One region of the Arthrobacter sp. Marseille-P9274 genome, then DNA from elsewhere that is predicted to be linked to it. Evidence: riboswitches for the same ligand, from Rfam matches in the RefSeq annotation. Region 1 holds a riboswitch; each other region holds the start of a gene.

Region 1 (5,619 bases):
GGTTACGCTATATCCGCTCCAACCCGCAAATACCGGCTGGTCGGGCGTGGCGTGTCCCGCCGATCCGGCCCCTGCCCAGGCCGACGAACCTCCGGCGTACAGCCGCGGTGCGTCGAAGAACCGGAGCTCGTAGCGCGAGGACTCACGGAATGCCTCAAGCATCCGCCGCCGCACGTCCTCGGTCGAACGGGCGGCAACATCGTCCATGATACCGACCGCCTGCCGCGTCGCCTCCGCGAACCCCTGGTCTGCGTAGGTTTCCAGCCAGCCCCCGTACGGGTGCCCGGCCGCTCCCGACGCGCGGTATGCGCCGTGGAGCACCTCACCAACATGCGCATACAGCCAGTAGCACGGAATGACGGCCGCAACGAGCTCGGCGTAGCCACCGGAGGCGGCCGTCGCCAGCAGATGGTCGACGTACTGCTTGGTCACCGGCCCGAGCCTGCCGGAAACCTCCCGGTTGCTAAGCCACTCCCGGTGCAACTGCGCCTCCACCTCGATGCAGTCGCGGGCGCCCTTCGCCCAGAACAGCTGCTCCCCCGCCGTCGGCGCCAAGCTGCTGGCCAGCGCCAGCGCGCGCGAATAGCCGGACAGATAGAGCGCGTCCTGCGCGAGGTAGTAGCCGAAGTCCGCCTCCGGCAGCGACCCGTCACCCAGCTGGCGGATGAAGTCGAGGGCGAAAATTCCCTTGCGCAGGCCAGTGATGTCTTCCCAGCACTCGGCGCTGAAGGCGGTTGGTGGCAGCGGGGTGTGGTGGTGGAAGTGGTGGATCGGCCCGTTGCCGCGGCCGACTTCCAACTCGTCGGCGCGGACCAGCGCGCCGAAGAGCCACTCCTTCACCTGCTTCAGCGACTCGGTCCAGTCCCCCGTCCGGGCCTGAACCGTCGCCATCGCCGAGGAGAGGGAGCAGCCGGTGCCATGCGTGTTGGCCGTGGCCACGCGCGCCGAACGGAATTCGACGACGTCGTCAGCGAGCCGGCCGTTCACGTCCACCAGTGCGTCGGGGCAGTCGCCGCCGGGCAGATGTCCGCCCTTCACCAGCACGATGGTCCCGTAGCGGCGCGAGAGCGTACGGCCCTGCGCCAGCGCCGCATCCCAGTCTTCCGCCACCGGCTCGTTGAGCAGTACCCCGAGTTCCGGAAGGTTGGGAGTGACCAGGTGGGCGTGCCGCAGCAGCAGACGCAGGGATTCCTCCGCCGCCGGTTCCAGCAGCCGGTCGCCGCTGGTCGCCACCATCACCGGATCAATAACGACGACGGCGGGCGCGGTTTCCGCGAGCCACTCACCGACCGCCTCAATAATGTCCGCCGAGCCGAGCATGCCGATCTTCACGGCGTCGATCTCGACGTCGTCGCTGACCGATGCCAGCTGTTCCGCCAGGAACGAGGGCGGCGGCGTGTGCACGCTCCGCACACCCCGCGTGTTCTGGGCGACCAGCGCCGTGACGGCGGCCATGCCGTACCCGCCGTTGGCCGCGATGCTCTTCAGGTCTGCCTGGATGCCGGCGCCGCCGGTCGGGTCGGTTCCGGCGATGCTCAATACCCTGGGGATGCTGCGGGTTTCCACTGCTGGCTCCATCGATCAGAGGCGGAGCGAACGTTGCACGGCAGCGCGGCGGAACAAGCGGAACGAAGAGGCAACGCCGATGGAGCCGTGTGACAATCCCTCCGCCAGTCCTAACTGGTTCAGGTTCAACGGGTATCCATCTCAGCCGGCGTTGCCGGCACCCCGTGTCACTGACGCCAGCATAGCAAAACGCCGCCGGGTGCTCAGCAGGAGGCACCCGGCGGCGTCGTTGCTGCCGCGATCAGAGTTCGGAAGCGGGAACTCCGACGCCCAGGATCACCGGTTCGGCGGCCTTCTTCTCCGGCTGGGCCGGCTTGGCCTCCGGCGCGGAGACAGACACCCTGCGGGCTGCGCCGGCAACACCGGCGGCAACCGCGGGCTCATCGGGGCGCTGCTGGACGGGTTCGGCGTTAGCCGCTCCCTGCGGCCGTACGGCGGCCCGGTGGCGCCGGCGCCGACCCGTCGGTGCGGTCGGTGCCGTCGCCGGTTCCGCCTGCACAGGTGCAGACTGCAGGGGTTCAGCGGCGGGTGCGGCGGCGTCTGCGGACGGCTCCGGCGCCGCGCTCGGCCGGGCCTCGGCCGCGGCGGCCTTCTCCGCCTTGACCTCGGGGCTGACCCGGTCGAAGGCCTCGGTCAGGTTCTCGAGCGTCAGGGCCGGCTTTTCGCTGGCGGCGGCCGGGCTGTGCTCGGCCCGCGGCAGCGCCACTTCCTCGCCGTTGATCTTCAGGACCGGCCCGGACGGGGCGGTGCCCGCCTCGGCCAGCTCATGGGCGTGGTCCTCGGCCTCATGCGCGGCCTGGGCTGCGGCGGCAATGTTCGCCAGCGCGGCCCGGGTGGCCTGGGCCTTGGCCTGGCGCTCCGCGTCGTCCGGCTGCGGCGCCTCGTGGACAGCCTCCGCCGGCTGGCCCGCGCCCTGGCTGCCTTGGCCGCGGTTCCGGCGCTTCTCGCTGCGCGACGGCCGCTCCGGACGCGGGGGCTTCTCCGCGCGGACGTGGTGCTGATGGTGCTCCGCGGCGACTGCCGCCCGGCGGTGCTCGATCGGTTCGTCGTGGGTCACAACGCCCCTGCCGCCGCAGTGCTCGCAGTTTTCGCCGAACACCTCCAGCAGGCCGGTGCCCATGCGCTTGCGCGTCATCTGGACCAGGCCCAGGGACGTCACCTCGGCCACCTGATGCTTGGTCCGGTCACGGCCGAGGCATTCAACGAGCCGCCGCAGGACCAGGTCGCGGTTGGCCTCGAGCACCATGTCGATGAAGTCGATGACGATGATGCCGCCGATATCGCGCAGGCGCAGCTGCCGGACGACTTCCTCCGCCGCCTCGAGGTTGTTCTTGGTAACGGTCTCTTCGAGGTTGCCGCCCGATCCGGTGAACTTGCCGGTGTTGACGTCCACCACGGTCATGGCCTCGGTCCGGTCGATCACGAGGGAGCCGCCGGAGGGCAGGAAGACCTTGCGCTCGAGCGCCTTGTGGATCAGTTCGTCGATCCGGTTGGCCGAGAAGATGTCCTCGTCCGCGCTCCACTTCTCCAGGCGGTCCACCAGATCCGGGGCCACGTAGGTCACGTAGGCCTCGATGGTGTCCCAGGCTTCCTCGCCGGAGACGATGAGCTTGGAGAAGTCCTCGTTGAACACGTCGCGTACGACCTTGATGGTCAGGTCAGGCTCGGCGTAGAGCATCTCGGGCGGCAGCGTCTTGTTCGACTTGGCCCTGCTGTCGATGCCTTCCCACTGGGCGCGCAGCCGATTGATGTCATTCATCAACTCTTCCTCGCTGGCGCCTTCTGCAGCCGTGCGCACGATGACGCCGGCGCCCTCGGGCACGTGCTCCTTGAGGATCTTCTTGAGCCGGTTGCGCTCGACATCCGGCAGCTTGCGCGAGATGCCTGTCATCGACCCGCCGGGCACGTAGACCAGGAACCTGCCGGGCAGGGAGACCTGGCTGGTCAGCCGGGCTCCCTTGTGGCCGACGGGGTCCTTGGTGACCTGCACCAGCACTGAGTCGCCGGACTTGAGGGCGTTCTCGATACGGCGGGGCTGGCCGTCCAACTGCGCTGCGTCCCAGTTGACCTCGCCGGCGTAAAGCACGGCGTTGCGGCCGCGTCCGATGTCAACGAACGCCGCCTCCATGCTCGGCAGGACGTTCTGGACCTTGCCCAGGTAAACGTTGCCGATCAGCGAGTCCTGCTGGGTCTTCGAGACGAAGTGCTCGGCCAGCACGCCGTCCTCGAGGACGGCAATCTGGATGCGGTCATCGCGCTGGCGTACGACCATCTGCCGGTCCACGGACTCCCGGCGTGCGAGGAACTCGGCCTCGGTGATGACCTGGCGGCGGCGGCCCGACTCCCGGGACTCCCGGCGCCGCTGCTTCTTGGCCTCGAGCCGGGTCGAGCCCTTGACGGAAGAGACGCGGTTGCTCGGCGCGGTTTCGCTGACCGGCCGGGGTGCGCGGACCCGCGTGATCGTGTTGGGCGGATCATCGTCGTGGCCGCCCGTCAGCTCCAGGTCCTGGTCGCCGCGGCGGCGACGGCGACGGCGGCGTGCCGTCACCCCGTCAGCCGCTTCGGGGGCGGCTTCCTCTTCCGTGGCGGCAGGGGTTTCTTCCGCGGTGGCCTCTTCGACGACGTCGGTACGGTTCTTGCTCTTCGAGCGCCGGTTCCGTCGGCTTCGGCGCCGGCCGCCCTCCTCCTCCTCCTCGGCCGCTTCGGCCGGCTCGGGCTCCTCCGCGGGCCGGGCGGGGCGGACCGTGGTCAGGTCCGGCGCATGGAACAGCAGCGACACCGGCGACTCGGGCACAGCGAACGGATCCAGCGGCGCTTCCTCCCCGGCCGGGGTTTCACCGGCGGGCTGGTCGGCGGCGGGCTGGTCCTTGGGGGTTTCCGTCGCTTCGGCACGGGTCCCCGCTGCGGGGGCGGCTTCACCAGCGGGAGCCGCTGCCGGGGCGGCCTCGACGGCTGAGCCAGCCGCAGGCGCGGCCGCGGCGGAATCAGCGGAGGCTTCGTCAGGTTTCGCGGCCGGCTTCGTCCGCGACGAAGTGCGGGTCCGGCGGGCCCGTGCCGGCGCCGGGGCCGACTCCACGGAGTCCGCTTCGGTGCCGGCGGTTTCGGCTTCGGTGCCAGCCGTCTCAACTGCCGCGGGCTGCTCCGGGGTGCCGGCTGCCTCCGGCGCGGGTGCCGCCGGGGCGGCGGCCACCTCGGCGGGGGCCTCGCTGGTGGCGGCGTCGGCTGCTGCCTGGCCGACCGAGGTCCCGGCGGGCTGCTCGGCCGGAGCCTCGGCCTTGGGCGCAGCCTTCCTGCGGCGGGTCGTCTTGGGCTTGGCCGGAGCCTCCGTCCCGGCGGGCTGGGCGTCGCTGTCCTGCGCCGGTGCCGCATCGGCGGGCCCTTCCGGGGCGCCGACGGCCGGCGGCTCGGCCGGCATCGGCGGGATGTCGACGGAGTCCTTGGCGGCGGAAGACACCTCCGCGGTTTTTCGGGTGCGGCGCACGCGGGTCCGGGCCGGCACCGGCGTCTCCAGGGGCAGTTCGTCCGACGACGCCGCCAAGTCCAGTTCGACGGCGGCCTTCCGGCGGGTCCGCACGGCCCGCTTCGCCGGGGGCGTGGAAGGCCCTGTCCCCGTCTCTACGGCTGCGTCGCCTTGTGCTTCCGGGTTCTGCTGTTCAATATCCATCTTTAAATCTGCACTCCAGCCCCCTCTGGCGCCGGCCACATTCCGGCGCCCCCAAGGGCGGTTTGCCGGTTATTCTTCGGGCCTTTCGGCCGCCCGTCACCGGAAGTCATTGTTATATCGCCCGGGTTCGCGCCATCTAGGGAGCGCAGCACACCCGGGGACCAGCGGCGCTTTTCCTACTACCGCGTCTATTCTCTTCATCGGTAGGGTTGTCTGGCGGATTCCGCGCGTCCCATCCGGATGATGGGACTTGCTAACCGGAAGCATCGCCGACAAACCTGGAAGCCTGTCGCTGGACCGGTAGTGGCATGTGGTTCCATTACCAGCCAAGAGCCATTCTCTCATACGGGTGCCCGTTTGGCTGTTATTTGCCACTTCTACTGTGGATA
Region 2 (5,619 bases), 810 kb from region 1:
TCGTCCTCGGCGTCGCGCTGACGGTGTTCGCCGGCCCGCTCTTCCAGCTCAGCGAACAGGCGGGCCTGGGCCTGCTGGAACGCGTGCCCTATATCGAAGCGGTGCTCGGGGCCGGCGCGGCGGAAGGAGCGCAGCCGTGATGCGCACCCGGATCCCGCTGCTGACCGAAATCCCGCTGCTCGTCTGGCTGGTCGTCCTGTGGGGTGCCCTGTGGCAGGACTACAGCGCGGGCAACCTCATCTTCGGCCTGGCCATCGCGCTCGTCGTCGTCAATGTCTTCTACCTGCCGCCGGTGGAGCTGGGCGGCAGACTCAATGTCCTCGCCGGCCTGGTCTTCGTGGTGCAGTTCATCGGCAACGTGGCGGTAGCCAGTTTCCAGGTCCTGTGGGTGGCCCTGACCAAGGGGCCGCGGACCAGGAACGCGGTGCTGGCGGTCCGGCTGCGCAGCCGCTCCGACCTGATCGTGACCGCCACTGGACACACCATCTCGCTCATCCCCGGGAGCCTCGTGGTGGACGTGGACCGATCCACCTCCACGCTCTACCTGCACTGCCTGGACATCGAATCCCCGGAGGGGGCCGAGCGGTTCCGGGACCAGGTGCTGCGGATCGAGGAAGGGCTGATCAAGAGCATCGGCAGCAAGGAGGAACTGGCCATCGTCAGGGACGGAAAACTGCAGGGGCAGCGGGGAGGCGCACGATGACCGGCATCATGGACGTTGTGCTGGTCATCGTCGGCGCGATCCTGACGATCGCGGCCGCGGTGGCGATCTTCCGCATCGTGAAGGGCCCCTCGATCCTGGACCGGGTGATGGGGATCGACGTCCTGCTCGCGATCGTCTGTGCCGGCATCATCGCCGACATGGCGGTCCGGAAGCACCAGGACAACATGACCCTCGTGGTCATCATTTCGCTGGTCGGCTTCATCGGCTCCGTCGCCGTGGCCCGCTACGTGATCGACAGGCGGCCCCATGAACACTGACGCTGTCCTCGAAATCCTCGCCGCGGCGTGCCTGGTCGTCGGCTCGCTGATGTCCCTGGCCGCGGCCATCGGCATGCTGCGCTTTCCGGACCTGCTCTCGCGCATGCATGCCGCTACCAAGCCGCAGGTCTTCGGCCTGTTCCTGCTCCTCATGGGGCTGGCCCTGCAGCTGCGCAGCTGGGCCGCGGTTCCGGTGCTGATCCTCGCGTGGCTGTTCCAGCTGCTCACCGTCCCGGTCTCGGCCCACATGGTCGGCCGCGCGGGTTACCGGACTAAGCACCTGCGCAGGGACACGCTGAGCATCGACGAACTGGACGAAGTGGTCCGCAAGGCGGCGGAAGAAGAAAACCTGCCCGTTCCCGAGGAGCCCGGGAGTGCCAATGCGGACGAGGCGGAGGAGTTCGACACCGCGGCCGCGGAAGCCGAGCTGGCGGCGGAGTCGGCGGCGCGGGCGGACCTGCGCCGGGACGCCGACGGCGCTGCCGGACCAGCGCCGGGACGCTGAGGTGCTGCCGGACCAGCGCCGGGACGCTGAGGTGCTGCCGGACCTGCGCCGGGAACCGGCGGTGCTGCCGGAGTTGCCGGAGCTGCGGGCCGCCGGATAACGACGACGGAGGCCAGGAGCGCGCCTGGCCTCCGTCGTCGTTATTTACCCCTAGACCAGGTCCCGCGTCTTCGTGAAGCGGTTGATGGCCTGCTGCGTCCCGCGCTGGGAGAGCACGCGGATCATGGCGCTGACGGCGCCGGAGATCACCGCGAACACCAGAGTGGCGCGGAGGGTGTTCTCCATCGCCTCGGTGTCCTGCTTCGGGGAATCCTTCCCCGTGACCAGCTTCCAGAGGATGTCGATCAGCTTCGCTCCGGCCAAACCGGCCGCGATGCTGACGCCGGTGCCCATCAGCTTCAAGATCAAATGCATTGCCGCTCCCTTGAGTAGGTAATCGTCATTTACGCCCAGCCTAACCGCTCGGCGCCGATGGGAGCTTAGGGCGGGCCGGAGTGTAGACTTGAAGGCGCTGATAACAGCACATGACGACAGGGGAGCGTCCGATCCGGGAAGGCGGCAGCAGCCGTGCACCGGGCGGGACGCTGAGAGTGCGGCCAACCGCAGACCCTCGAACCTGCTCCGGTTAGTACCGGCGAAGGGAGTCGAGTTCTCAGGGCTGCCCGTATCGGGCTGCCCTCCCCTCCTGGACCTCAGGAGGATTCCATGAGCACCTTTGAACATTCCGCGCCGGCGGCGGCCCGCAAACCCAACTACAGTTGGCGCGTCGTCGACATCGTGGTCGCGGCACTGATCGCCGTGGCCGGCGGCGTCATTTTCTGGGCCTGGTCCCAGGGCGCCAACGTCGTTTCCGCGCCGGTGAACGCCCTGTATCCGCCGCTGACCGGGCTATACGCCGGCGGCTGGATGATCCCGGCCGTGCTCGGGATGCTGATCATTCGCAAGCCGGGCGCCGCGCTGTTCTGCGAGACCGTCGCCGCTACGGGCGAACTGATCATGGGCTCGCAGTACGGCACCACGGTGCTGCTCTCCGGCATACTGCAGGGCCTGGGCGCCGAGCTGGTCTTCGCGGCATTCCTGTACCGGAAGTTCAACCTGCCGGTCGCGCTGCTCGCCGGGGCCGGGGCGGGGCTGTTCTGCGGACTGAATGATTCCTTCGCGCCGTGGGGCTGGAACATCGCGTACGAGGCGGGGGACAAGCTGTTCTACATCGTCTGCACGGCGATCTCCGGGGCGGTCATTGCCGGGGCCCTGTCCTGGGTGGCCACCCGCGGCCTGGCCAGGACCGGGGCGCTCAGCTCCTTCGCGTCCCGCAAGGCGGCGACCGAGCCCGTCTTTTCCTGATGGCTGCCTCGGTAGCAGACGCGGCGGGAACCACCGCGGCAACGCGGCCGGCCTCGGTTTCCGCGCGGGGCTGGGGCTGGCGCCATGCCGGCCGGACCGCGCCGGCCGTCCACGGACTGGACCTGGACATCCGGCCGGGCGAACGGGTGCTGCTGCTGGGCGCCTCGGGGGCCGGAAAATCCACGCTCCTGCACGCCCTGGCCGGGGTCCTGGGCGACGACGACGACGGGGCCGACGAGGCGGGCACACTGCTGATCGACGGGACGCCGCCGCGCGGGCAGCGCGGGCGTGCCGGCCTGATGCAGCAGGACCCCGAGACCCAGGTGGTGCTGTCGCGCCTGGGCGACGACGTCGCCTTCGGCGCCGAGAACCTGGCCGTGCCGCGGGACGAAATCTGGCGGCGCGTCGGCGAGGCGCTGGACGACGTCGGACTCGGCGGCCTGGCCCTGGACCACCCCACGTCCGCCCTCTCCGGCGGGCAGAAACAGCGGCTCGCGCTGGCCGGGATCCTGGCCATGCGTCCGGGTCTGGTCCTGCTCGACGAGCCCACGGCCAACCTGGACCCGGCCGGGGTGCTGGAGGTGCGCGACGCCGTCGGCCGCAGCCTGGACAAGACCGGAGCCACGATGATCGTCGTCGAGCACCGGGTCGCCGTCTGGAAGGACCTTGTCGACCGGATCGTCGTGCTGCAGCCGGGCCTCTCCGCGTCGGGAGCCCAGCAGTCCGCCGTGCTGTTGGACTGGCGGCCCGGCGAGGTGCTCGACCAGGCCGGCCGGATGCTGGCGGCGGCGGGGGTGTGGGTTCCCGGGCTGGTCCCTGCGACCCGGCCCCGGGCCAATTCCGGCAGCGGCGAACTCCTGCTGGCGGCCGAGCGCCTGGCCGTCTCCCGGGAACCCGCCCGCCGCCGCGGCCGCGGCAGGGCGCCGGTCCAGTCGGGGATCGACGCCGAGGTGTCCGCCGGCCGGGCACTGACGGTCACCGGCCCCAACGGCGCGGGGAAATCGACCTTTGCGCTCACCCTCGGTGGACTGCTGGCACCGGCTTACGGCAAGGTGGGCGCCGCCGTCGGCCTCGCCGCAGGTGCCGGGACGGACCCCTTCAAATGGAAGGCGAAGCAGCTCATCGCGCGGATCGGCACGGTCTTCCAGGAACCCGAGCACCAGTTCGTCACCGGCACGGTGCTGGATGAACTGATGGTCGGCCCGCGGCACCTGGGCCGGGGCGCCGAGGCCGTGGACGAGTTGCTCGCGCGGCTGCGCCTGGACCACCTCACCGAGGCCAACCCCTATACACTCTCCGGCGGCGAGAAGCGCCGGCTCTCCGTGGCCACCGTGCTGGCGGCCCGCCCCCAGGTGCTGGTGCTGGACGAGCCGACCTTCGGGCAGGACGCCCGGACCTGGGCCGAGCTCGCGTCCTTCCTGACCGAGCTCCTCGACGCCGGCACGGCCGTCGTTTCGGTGACGCACGACGAGGAATTCACCGCCGTCCTCGGCGGCTCGGAGCTGCGGCTCGGGTCCGCACGGCTGGAAGCGGGTGCGGCATGAGGGAAGTGCTGACCATTGGCGGCAACTCCGCGCCGCTGACCCGCGCCAACCCGCTGGCCAAGTTCGCTGCCGTGGTCTTTATCACCGCGGTGCTCGCTGTCTCCATCGACTGGGTGTCGGCCGGGACGGCGCTGGCCGCCGAGGTCGCCCTCTTCGGGCTGGCCGGGCTGACCCTGCGCCTGCTGTGGCAGCGGGGCTGGCCGCTGATCATCGCCGCCGCGGTGGGCGGCTGGAGCACCGCGATCCTTTCGGCGGACAGCGGGCGGATCCTGGTCGACGCGGGCATCTGGTCGATCAGCGAAGGGTCCCTCGAACTGGGACTCGGCTTCATGCTGCGCGGGCTGGCCATCGCACTGCCCGCGATCCTGCTGATGAGCTGCACCGACCCGACCGACCTGGCGGACGCGCTGGCCCAGAAGGCCAGGCTGCCGCACCGTTTTGTCCTGGGCACGCTGGCGGCCATGCGCCTGGTGGGGCTCATGGCCGAGGAATGGCAGACCATCGGCATGGCCCGCCGCGCCCGCGGCATCGGCTCGCACGGCACTCCGCTGCAGCGACTGCGGGCGACGTTGGGGCAGAGCTTCGGGCTGCTGGTCCAGGCCGTGCGCCGCGCCTCCCGCCTGGCCGTCACCATGGAGGCCCGGGGCTTCGGCGGCGCCGAGCGCACCTGGGCGCGGGAATCGACCTTCGCCCGGATCGACATCTGGGTGGTGCTCGGCGGGGCGCTCATCGCGGCGGCCGCCTTGGCCGCCGCCGTCACCGCCGGTACGTGGAACCCCGTGCTTTCCTGAGCCGCTGAGCCGGGCGGCTCAGTCCTGGCTGCCCTCGGCCAGCAGCTTCATGAGCTCCTCGGTCATGGGCCCGGACACCGGGATCGGCTTCCCGTCGATGCTCTTGACCGGGGCCAGCAGGCGGATGCTCGAGACGAGCCACACGGCGTCCGCTTCCAGCAGGTGGTGCGGCTGCAGGGGACCGTAGCCGAGCTGCCAACCGGCGGCCGCGGCGGCCTTGAACAGCGCCCCCTGCGAGGTCCCGGGCAGAATCCCGTTCTCGAGCAGCGGCGTGACCAGCGTCTTCACGCCGTCGTGTTCGGTGGCCATCAGGACCGTCGACGTCGGCCCCTCGAGCACCAGGCCGTCGGTCGAGGTGAAGATGACGTCGTCCGCCCCGTGCGCCTTGGCATAGCGCAGGGCGGCCATGTTCACCGCATAGGAGAGGGTCTTGGCGCCGAGCAGCAGCCACGGG
Region 3 (5,619 bases), 470 kb from region 1:
TGGAGCCGGGCGGGTCGACGGTGACGAATTCGAGCGCGGTGAGGTCGCGGCGAGGCAGCCGCTGGTTGGCCACCGCGCGTTCCGCTTCGGCCAGCACCGGCGGCGGGAACGGGCCGGGCAGTTCCAGCTCGGTCCGCAGTTCCTTCAGGACACGGGCAAGCAGGTGCTGCGACTCGTTGACCTTGGCATCCAGATGTGGGTACGGCACATCCCAAGCCTAATCCTCAGGCGGCGCCGCAGGTCAGGCTACGCTGGAACCTATGAGCACCGAAGAGCAGCCGGCCGGCGCGCCCGCGGCCGGCACGGATGAGGTCCACCGCCAGTACGTCATCGATCTGTACGGCGTGATGGCCTACGGAGAGCTCTCGGCCTTCGAGCGGTTTTCCTCCGATGCCCGCTTCTCGCCGACGCTGCGGGACCGGGCCGCGATCGGCCGGGTGGCCGTGATCGAATTCGAGCATTTCGAGATGGTGAGCGCCGAGCTGGCGCGCATGGGCGTCGACGTGCAGACGGCGATGCTGCCGTTCCAGGCCTCGATCGACGCCTTCCATGAGCGGACCCGGCCGGGGGACTGGTATGAGTCGCTGATGAAGGCCTACGTGGCCGATGCGGTTTCCGGCGACTTCTACCGCGCGATCGCCAGCCGGCTTGATCCGCAGACCCGTGAGGTCGTCGCAAGCATCAAGGAAAACAAGGAGCAGCTGGACCTGCTGACCACCCGGCTCGCGCAGGCTCTCCAGGGCAACGAGCGGCTGGCCTCGCGGCTGGCCCTGTGGGGGCGGCGCCTGGTCGGCGAGGCGCTGACCCAGGCGCAGCGGATCGGAATCGAGCGCTCCTTCCTGGGCGGCCTGCTGGGGTTCGATGAACCCGGAACGCAGGAGACGGTCATCGCCGAGCTGTTCGCGGAACTGACACGGAACCATTCCCGCCGCATGAACGCGCTGGGCCTGACCGCCTGATCACAGCGGGGGCAGCGCCGCCTTCAGCTTGGCCGCCGCGGCCGCGGGATCGTCCGCGTCCGTAATGGCGCGTACGACGACGACCCTCCGGGCACCGGCGCCGGTCACCTCCGCGATGTTGTCCAGCCCGATCCCGCCGATGGCGAACCATGGCTTGGCGGAGTCCACCGCTGCCGACTGCGCCGCGGCTTCCGCCACCAGCTCCAGCCCGACGGCGGTCCGGCCGGGTTTCGTGGGGGTGGCCCACACCGGACCCGTGCAGAAATAGTCCACATCGGCGTCCTCCAGCGCGGCGCCAACCTGCGCCGGCGTATGGGTGGAGCGGCCGATAACGGCCCCGCCGGCCGCACCATTCGACAAGACGCTCCGCGCCGCGGACGGCGGAAGGTCGCGCTGCCCGGCGTGGAAGACCGGTGCGCCGGCGACGGCAGCGAGGTCGGCGCGGTCGTTGACCGACCACAGGCCCGTGTGCCGCGCAGCGACCTCGGCCAGGATGTGCAGCAGATCGAGCTCTTCGGCCGCGTCGAGCGATTTGTCCCGGAGCTGGATAATATCGACGCCGCCGGCGTAGGCGGCGTCCAGGAACTGTTCAAAATCGCCCTGCGCCTTACGGGCATCCGTGCACAGGTACAGCCGGGCTGAGCTCAAATCCATAGCTGTAACCATAACCTCGCGGCGGCACCGCCGGATCGGCCGGTTGTCACATCCGCGCCGCCCGGCCCGCCATGAGTACACTGGTGGCGACACTGCGGGAGCCTGACCCCGCGGCGCCGGCCTCGTGAGCCGGAGCCGACAGGCTGAGAGGGTGCTTGGCACCGACCGTTGAACCTGATCCGGTTCGTACCGGCGTAGGGAAGGAATGACGGACTTTGGCTGTTCAAAAACATCTGGCTGTGGTCGGCGCCGGCATCGTCGGACTCGGCATTGCCTGGGAGGCCTCGCGCCGCGGGCACCGCGTGACCGTGATCGACCCCGCGCCCGCGTCCGGAGCGACGTTCGCCGCCGCCGGGATGCTGGCCCCGGTCAGCGAGCTGTGCTACCAGGAGGAGCAGCTGCTCGCGTTGACCCTGGCGTCCGCCCGGCTGTACCCGGACTTCCTGCAGGGGCTGGGCCATACCGGACACCATACTGCGGGAACGCTGGTAGCGGCCTTCGATGCGGCCGACCGGCTGGCCCTTGAGGACCTGCGCCAGGCCCAGCTGGCCCAAGGACTGCGGGTGGAACGGCTGACCAGCCGCGAGGCCCGCCGGCTGGAGCCGGCGTTGTCCCCGGCCCTGTCCGGAGCCTTCCTCGCTCCCGACGACCACCAGATCGATCCGCGCACCCTGTCCGCGGCGTTGCTGGACGCGCTCGCCGAGGCCGGGGCCGGCATGGTACGCCGGCGGGCCGCCGCACTGGCGAGATCGGGCACCGGGGAGGTGACCGGCGTCGTCCTCGATGACGGCACGCAGGTTGCGGCGGACGAGACAGTGGTGGCCAACGGGCTGGGCGCCGCGGCCCTGGACGGGCTGCCCGCATCCCTGCGTCTGCCGCTGCGGCCGGTCTACGGCGACATCCTGCGCCTGCGGGTTCCCCAGGCGCTGCGGCCGCTCGTGCGTCTGACGGTGCGCGGGCTCGTGCGCGGCCTGCCGGTCTACGTAGTGCCGCGCGAGGACGGGACCGTGGTTATTGGCGCCACTTCGCGGGAAGACGGCTCGGACGCACCGTCAGCGGGCGGCGTCTACCAGCTGCTGCGCGACGCCCAGGCGCTGGTGCCTGCGGTCGCCGAGCTTCAGCTCGAGGAGACCACCTGCCGGGCGCGGCCGGGCACGCCGGACAATGCGCCGCTGCTGGGGCGGGTGGCGGAGGCGGGAGAAGAAGTGCCGGGATTGCTGGTCGCCACCGGCTTCTTCCGGCACGGGGTTCTGCTGGCACCAGCGGCCGCCAAGGTCTGCACCGATCTGGCGGAGGGCCTGCCGGTGCCCGCGGAACTGCTGCAGTTCCGGCCGGACCGCTTCAGCACAAGTATGGAAGGAAGCCAACGATGAATATCACTCTCAACGGGGATCGGCAGCCGGTCGCCGAGGGGATGACCCTGCTGGAACTGGTCGCCGCCACGACGGGCCGGCGCCTGACGGCGGAGGGCAAACCGGACGACGGCGGACGGCTGGGCGTCGCGGTGGCGCTGAACGCCGAAGTGGCCCCGCGCGGAAGCTGGGCGGGCACGCTGCTGTCCGATGGCGACGGCGTGGAACTGATCACCGCGGTGCAGGGAGGCTAGCAATGGACGAGCTGGTTATTGACGGAGCCCGGCTGGGATCGCGGCTGATCATGGGCACCGGGGGAGCGCCCAGCCTGGACGGACTGGGCACAGCCCTGCAGGCGTCCGGCACTGAGCTGACCACGGTGGCGATGCGGCGCTACAGCCCGGACACCGGTGCCTCGCTGTTCGCCCTGCTGGAGCGGCAAGGCATCCGCATCCTGCCGAACACCGCCGGCTGCTTCACCGCCAGGGAGGCGGTGCTGACGGCGGAGCTGGCACGCGAGGCGCTGGAGACGGACTGGGTCAAGCTGGAGGTTATCGCCGACGAGGAAACCTTGCTGCCCGACGCGGCGGAACTGCTGGAGGCGACGGAACAGCTGGTCGGCCGCGGGTTCAAGGTCTTCGCCTACACCAACGACGACCCGGTCCTGGCCCGGCGGCTCGAACTCCTCGGCGCCGTGGCCGTGATGCCCCTCGGTGCACCGATCGGCACCGGGCTGGGCATCCTCAACCCGCACAACATCGAGCTGATCGCGTCCCGGGCCGGCGTGCCGGTGGTGCTCGACGCCGGCATCGGCACCGCCTCGGACGCCGCGCTCGCGATGGAGCTCGGCTGCGACGCCGTCCTGCTGGCCACCGCGGTCACCCGGGCGCAGGACCCGGTGCGGATGGCGGAGGCCTTCAAACATGCCGTGATCGCCGGTAGGCTGGCCGCAACGGCCGGGCGGATCCCCAAGCGCCGGCATGCGCTGGCTTCTTCGGCCTTCGCCGGCCGTCCTGACCTGTAGCCTGGAGAGCCTGACGGCCGGAGGAACAATGAGCGCGCACGACATTCTGGACCGGACACAGATCGACCAGCAGCTGCGGACGCTGCCGCACTGGCGCTACCGGCAGGGAGGGCTGGTCACGGTGTACAAGCTGGAGAACGGCAGGGCGGCGCTGGACTTCATCGCGGCGGCGGGAGACCTGGCCGAGGAGTCGAACCACCACCCGGATCTGGACTGGCGCTACAACCGCGTGTTCCTCCGGCTGACCTCGCACGACGCCGGCGGGGAGGTCACCACCCGGGACATCTCCGCAGCCGCCTCGCTCAGCGAGCTCGCCGAGCGGCTGGGTGCGGACGCGCGTCCGCAGGAGTACCGGAGTTTCGCGCTCGCGGCGGACACCACGGACCCGGCGCAGATTTCCGGCCTCTGGAAGACGGCGCTGGGCTACAAGGAGGGCTGGCAGGGGGAGCTGGTGGACCCGTTCGGCCGCGGCCCCAACGTGTGGTTCCAGCAAACGGGCAGTCCGGCCCGGTCCCGGCTGCACCTGGACGTGTACTACCCGCTCAGCGACATCGCGCCGGTTGTGGCGGCGGCGGCCGATGCGGGCGGAGTCCTGGACGACGCGCACGCCCCGTCCTGGACGATCGCCACGGACGCGGATGGCAACCGCATCTGCCTATGCACCGAGCATCCGGACAGCGAGGACGGGGCCTGACGGGGACCGGCCTGAGGTCGGCTGGTGCGCGGTAGCGGCAGCTAGGTGCGCAGCGCCGCTTCCAGCCGCGACAGGTCGGCCGCCGTCCGCCGGCGTCCCAGGAACCAGGCCGTCAGCCAGGCCGCCGGCAGGGAGACGGCCAGGGGCAGCAGCCAGCTGAGGAAATAGACGCCGGGCTCGGAACCGAGACCGAAGGCCATCAGGACCAGCCACAGCAGGACGGCCGCGACGATGCCGGCCGCCGCGGGAACCAGCGCCCCGTAAGCCTGGCGCTTCTTATCGGCCGCCCAGACGACGGCGCCCGCGGCGCCCGCGCCCAGAATCAGCAGGACCAGTTCGACCATGGGCCGCCCTGACGGCCTAGAGGGCGCCGAAACCGACGCGGCGGGGTTCCTCGGCGCCGATTTCGACGTAGCCCAGCACGTTGGCGGGCACGATAATCAGGTTGCCCTTGGCATCCTTCAAGCGCAGTTCCGCGCCGCCGTTCATCGCGCGGGAAACCAGCTCGGCGACCTCGTCCGCCGTATCCGGAGAATCGATGACAAGTTCCCGGCCGACGTTCTGGATTCCGATCTTGATTTCCACGCTTTTGCCTCCTGATTACGCTGTGCTGAAAGTTCCGTACGAGTCGAAATCTATCCTAGGTTTCCTTCGGGAAACGTGAAATTCCGCGCCAAGCTAAACGGTAAATGAGGTCCACGGCGTCCTCGCGCTTCAGCTCCCCGCTGGTCTGCAGCCAGTAGCGGGCGCTGATCTGCGCCATGCCGGCCAGCGAGCGGCCGAGCAGCGTGGACTCCGCCTCGGACAGCTTGGTCTCCTCGGCGATCACCGCGGCGATGGCCGAGGCCAGGCGGGCGTTGAAATCCTCCAGGCGGCCGCTGACGTCCGGGTCATTGTTGAGGTCGGATTCGAAGACCAGCCGGTGAGCCTGGCTTT

The links. A riboswitch is a leader RNA that binds a small molecule or an ion and turns the genes downstream of it on or off. The one in region 1 is predicted to bind thiamine pyrophosphate.
Region 2: linked by a shared signal. The riboswitch ahead of OC550_RS04050 (ECF transporter S component) and the one ahead of thiD (bifunctional hydroxymethylpyrimidine kinase/phosphomethylpyrimidine kinase) in region 1 are both predicted to bind thiamine pyrophosphate.
Region 3: linked by a shared signal. The riboswitch ahead of thiO (glycine oxidase ThiO) and the one ahead of thiD (bifunctional hydroxymethylpyrimidine kinase/phosphomethylpyrimidine kinase) in region 1 are both predicted to bind thiamine pyrophosphate.

What each region holds. Positions count from the first base shown of each region.
Region 1 is NZ_CAMPOV010000001.1:1,702,513-1,708,131, forward strand. Features, by position in the region: gene thiD (bifunctional hydroxymethylpyrimidine kinase/phosphomethylpyrimidine kinase) at 1-1,566, opposite strand, end outside; TPP riboswitch at 1,645-1,741, opposite strand; gene OC550_RS07775 (ribonuclease E/G) at 1,808-5,230, opposite strand.
Region 2 is NZ_CAMPOV010000001.1:893,750-899,368, reverse strand. Features, by position in the region: gene OC550_RS04075 (Na+/H+ antiporter subunit D) at 1-140, shown strand, start outside; gene OC550_RS04070 (Na+/H+ antiporter subunit E) at 140-703, shown strand; gene OC550_RS04065 (monovalent cation/H+ antiporter complex subunit F) at 700-981, shown strand; partial or broken gene mnhG (monovalent cation/H(+) antiporter subunit G) at 971-1,318, shown strand; gene OC550_RS04055 (DUF4235 domain-containing protein) at 1,637-1,900, opposite strand; TPP riboswitch at 2,009-2,146, shown strand; gene OC550_RS04050 (ECF transporter S component) at 2,192-2,830, shown strand; gene OC550_RS04045 (ABC transporter ATP-binding protein) at 2,830-4,374, shown strand; gene OC550_RS04040 (energy-coupling factor transporter transmembrane protein EcfT) at 4,371-5,165, shown strand; gene OC550_RS04035 (aminodeoxychorismate lyase) at 5,184-5,619, opposite strand, start outside.
Region 3 is NZ_CAMPOV010000001.1:2,170,793-2,176,411, reverse strand. Features, by position in the region: gene OC550_RS09915 (RNB domain-containing ribonuclease) at 1-208, opposite strand, end outside; gene OC550_RS09910 (ferritin-like domain-containing protein) at 261-959, shown strand; gene thiE (thiamine phosphate synthase) at 960-1,613, opposite strand; TPP riboswitch at 1,698-1,831, shown strand; gene thiO (glycine oxidase ThiO) at 1,829-2,986, shown strand; gene thiS (sulfur carrier protein ThiS) at 2,983-3,219, shown strand; gene OC550_RS09890 (thiazole synthase) at 3,222-3,989, shown strand; gene OC550_RS09885 (4a-hydroxytetrahydrobiopterin dehydratase) at 4,018-4,683, shown strand; gene OC550_RS09880 (hypothetical protein) at 4,725-5,027, opposite strand; gene OC550_RS09875 (DUF3107 domain-containing protein) at 5,044-5,268, opposite strand; gene OC550_RS09870 (TetR/AcrR family transcriptional regulator) at 5,324-5,619, opposite strand, start outside.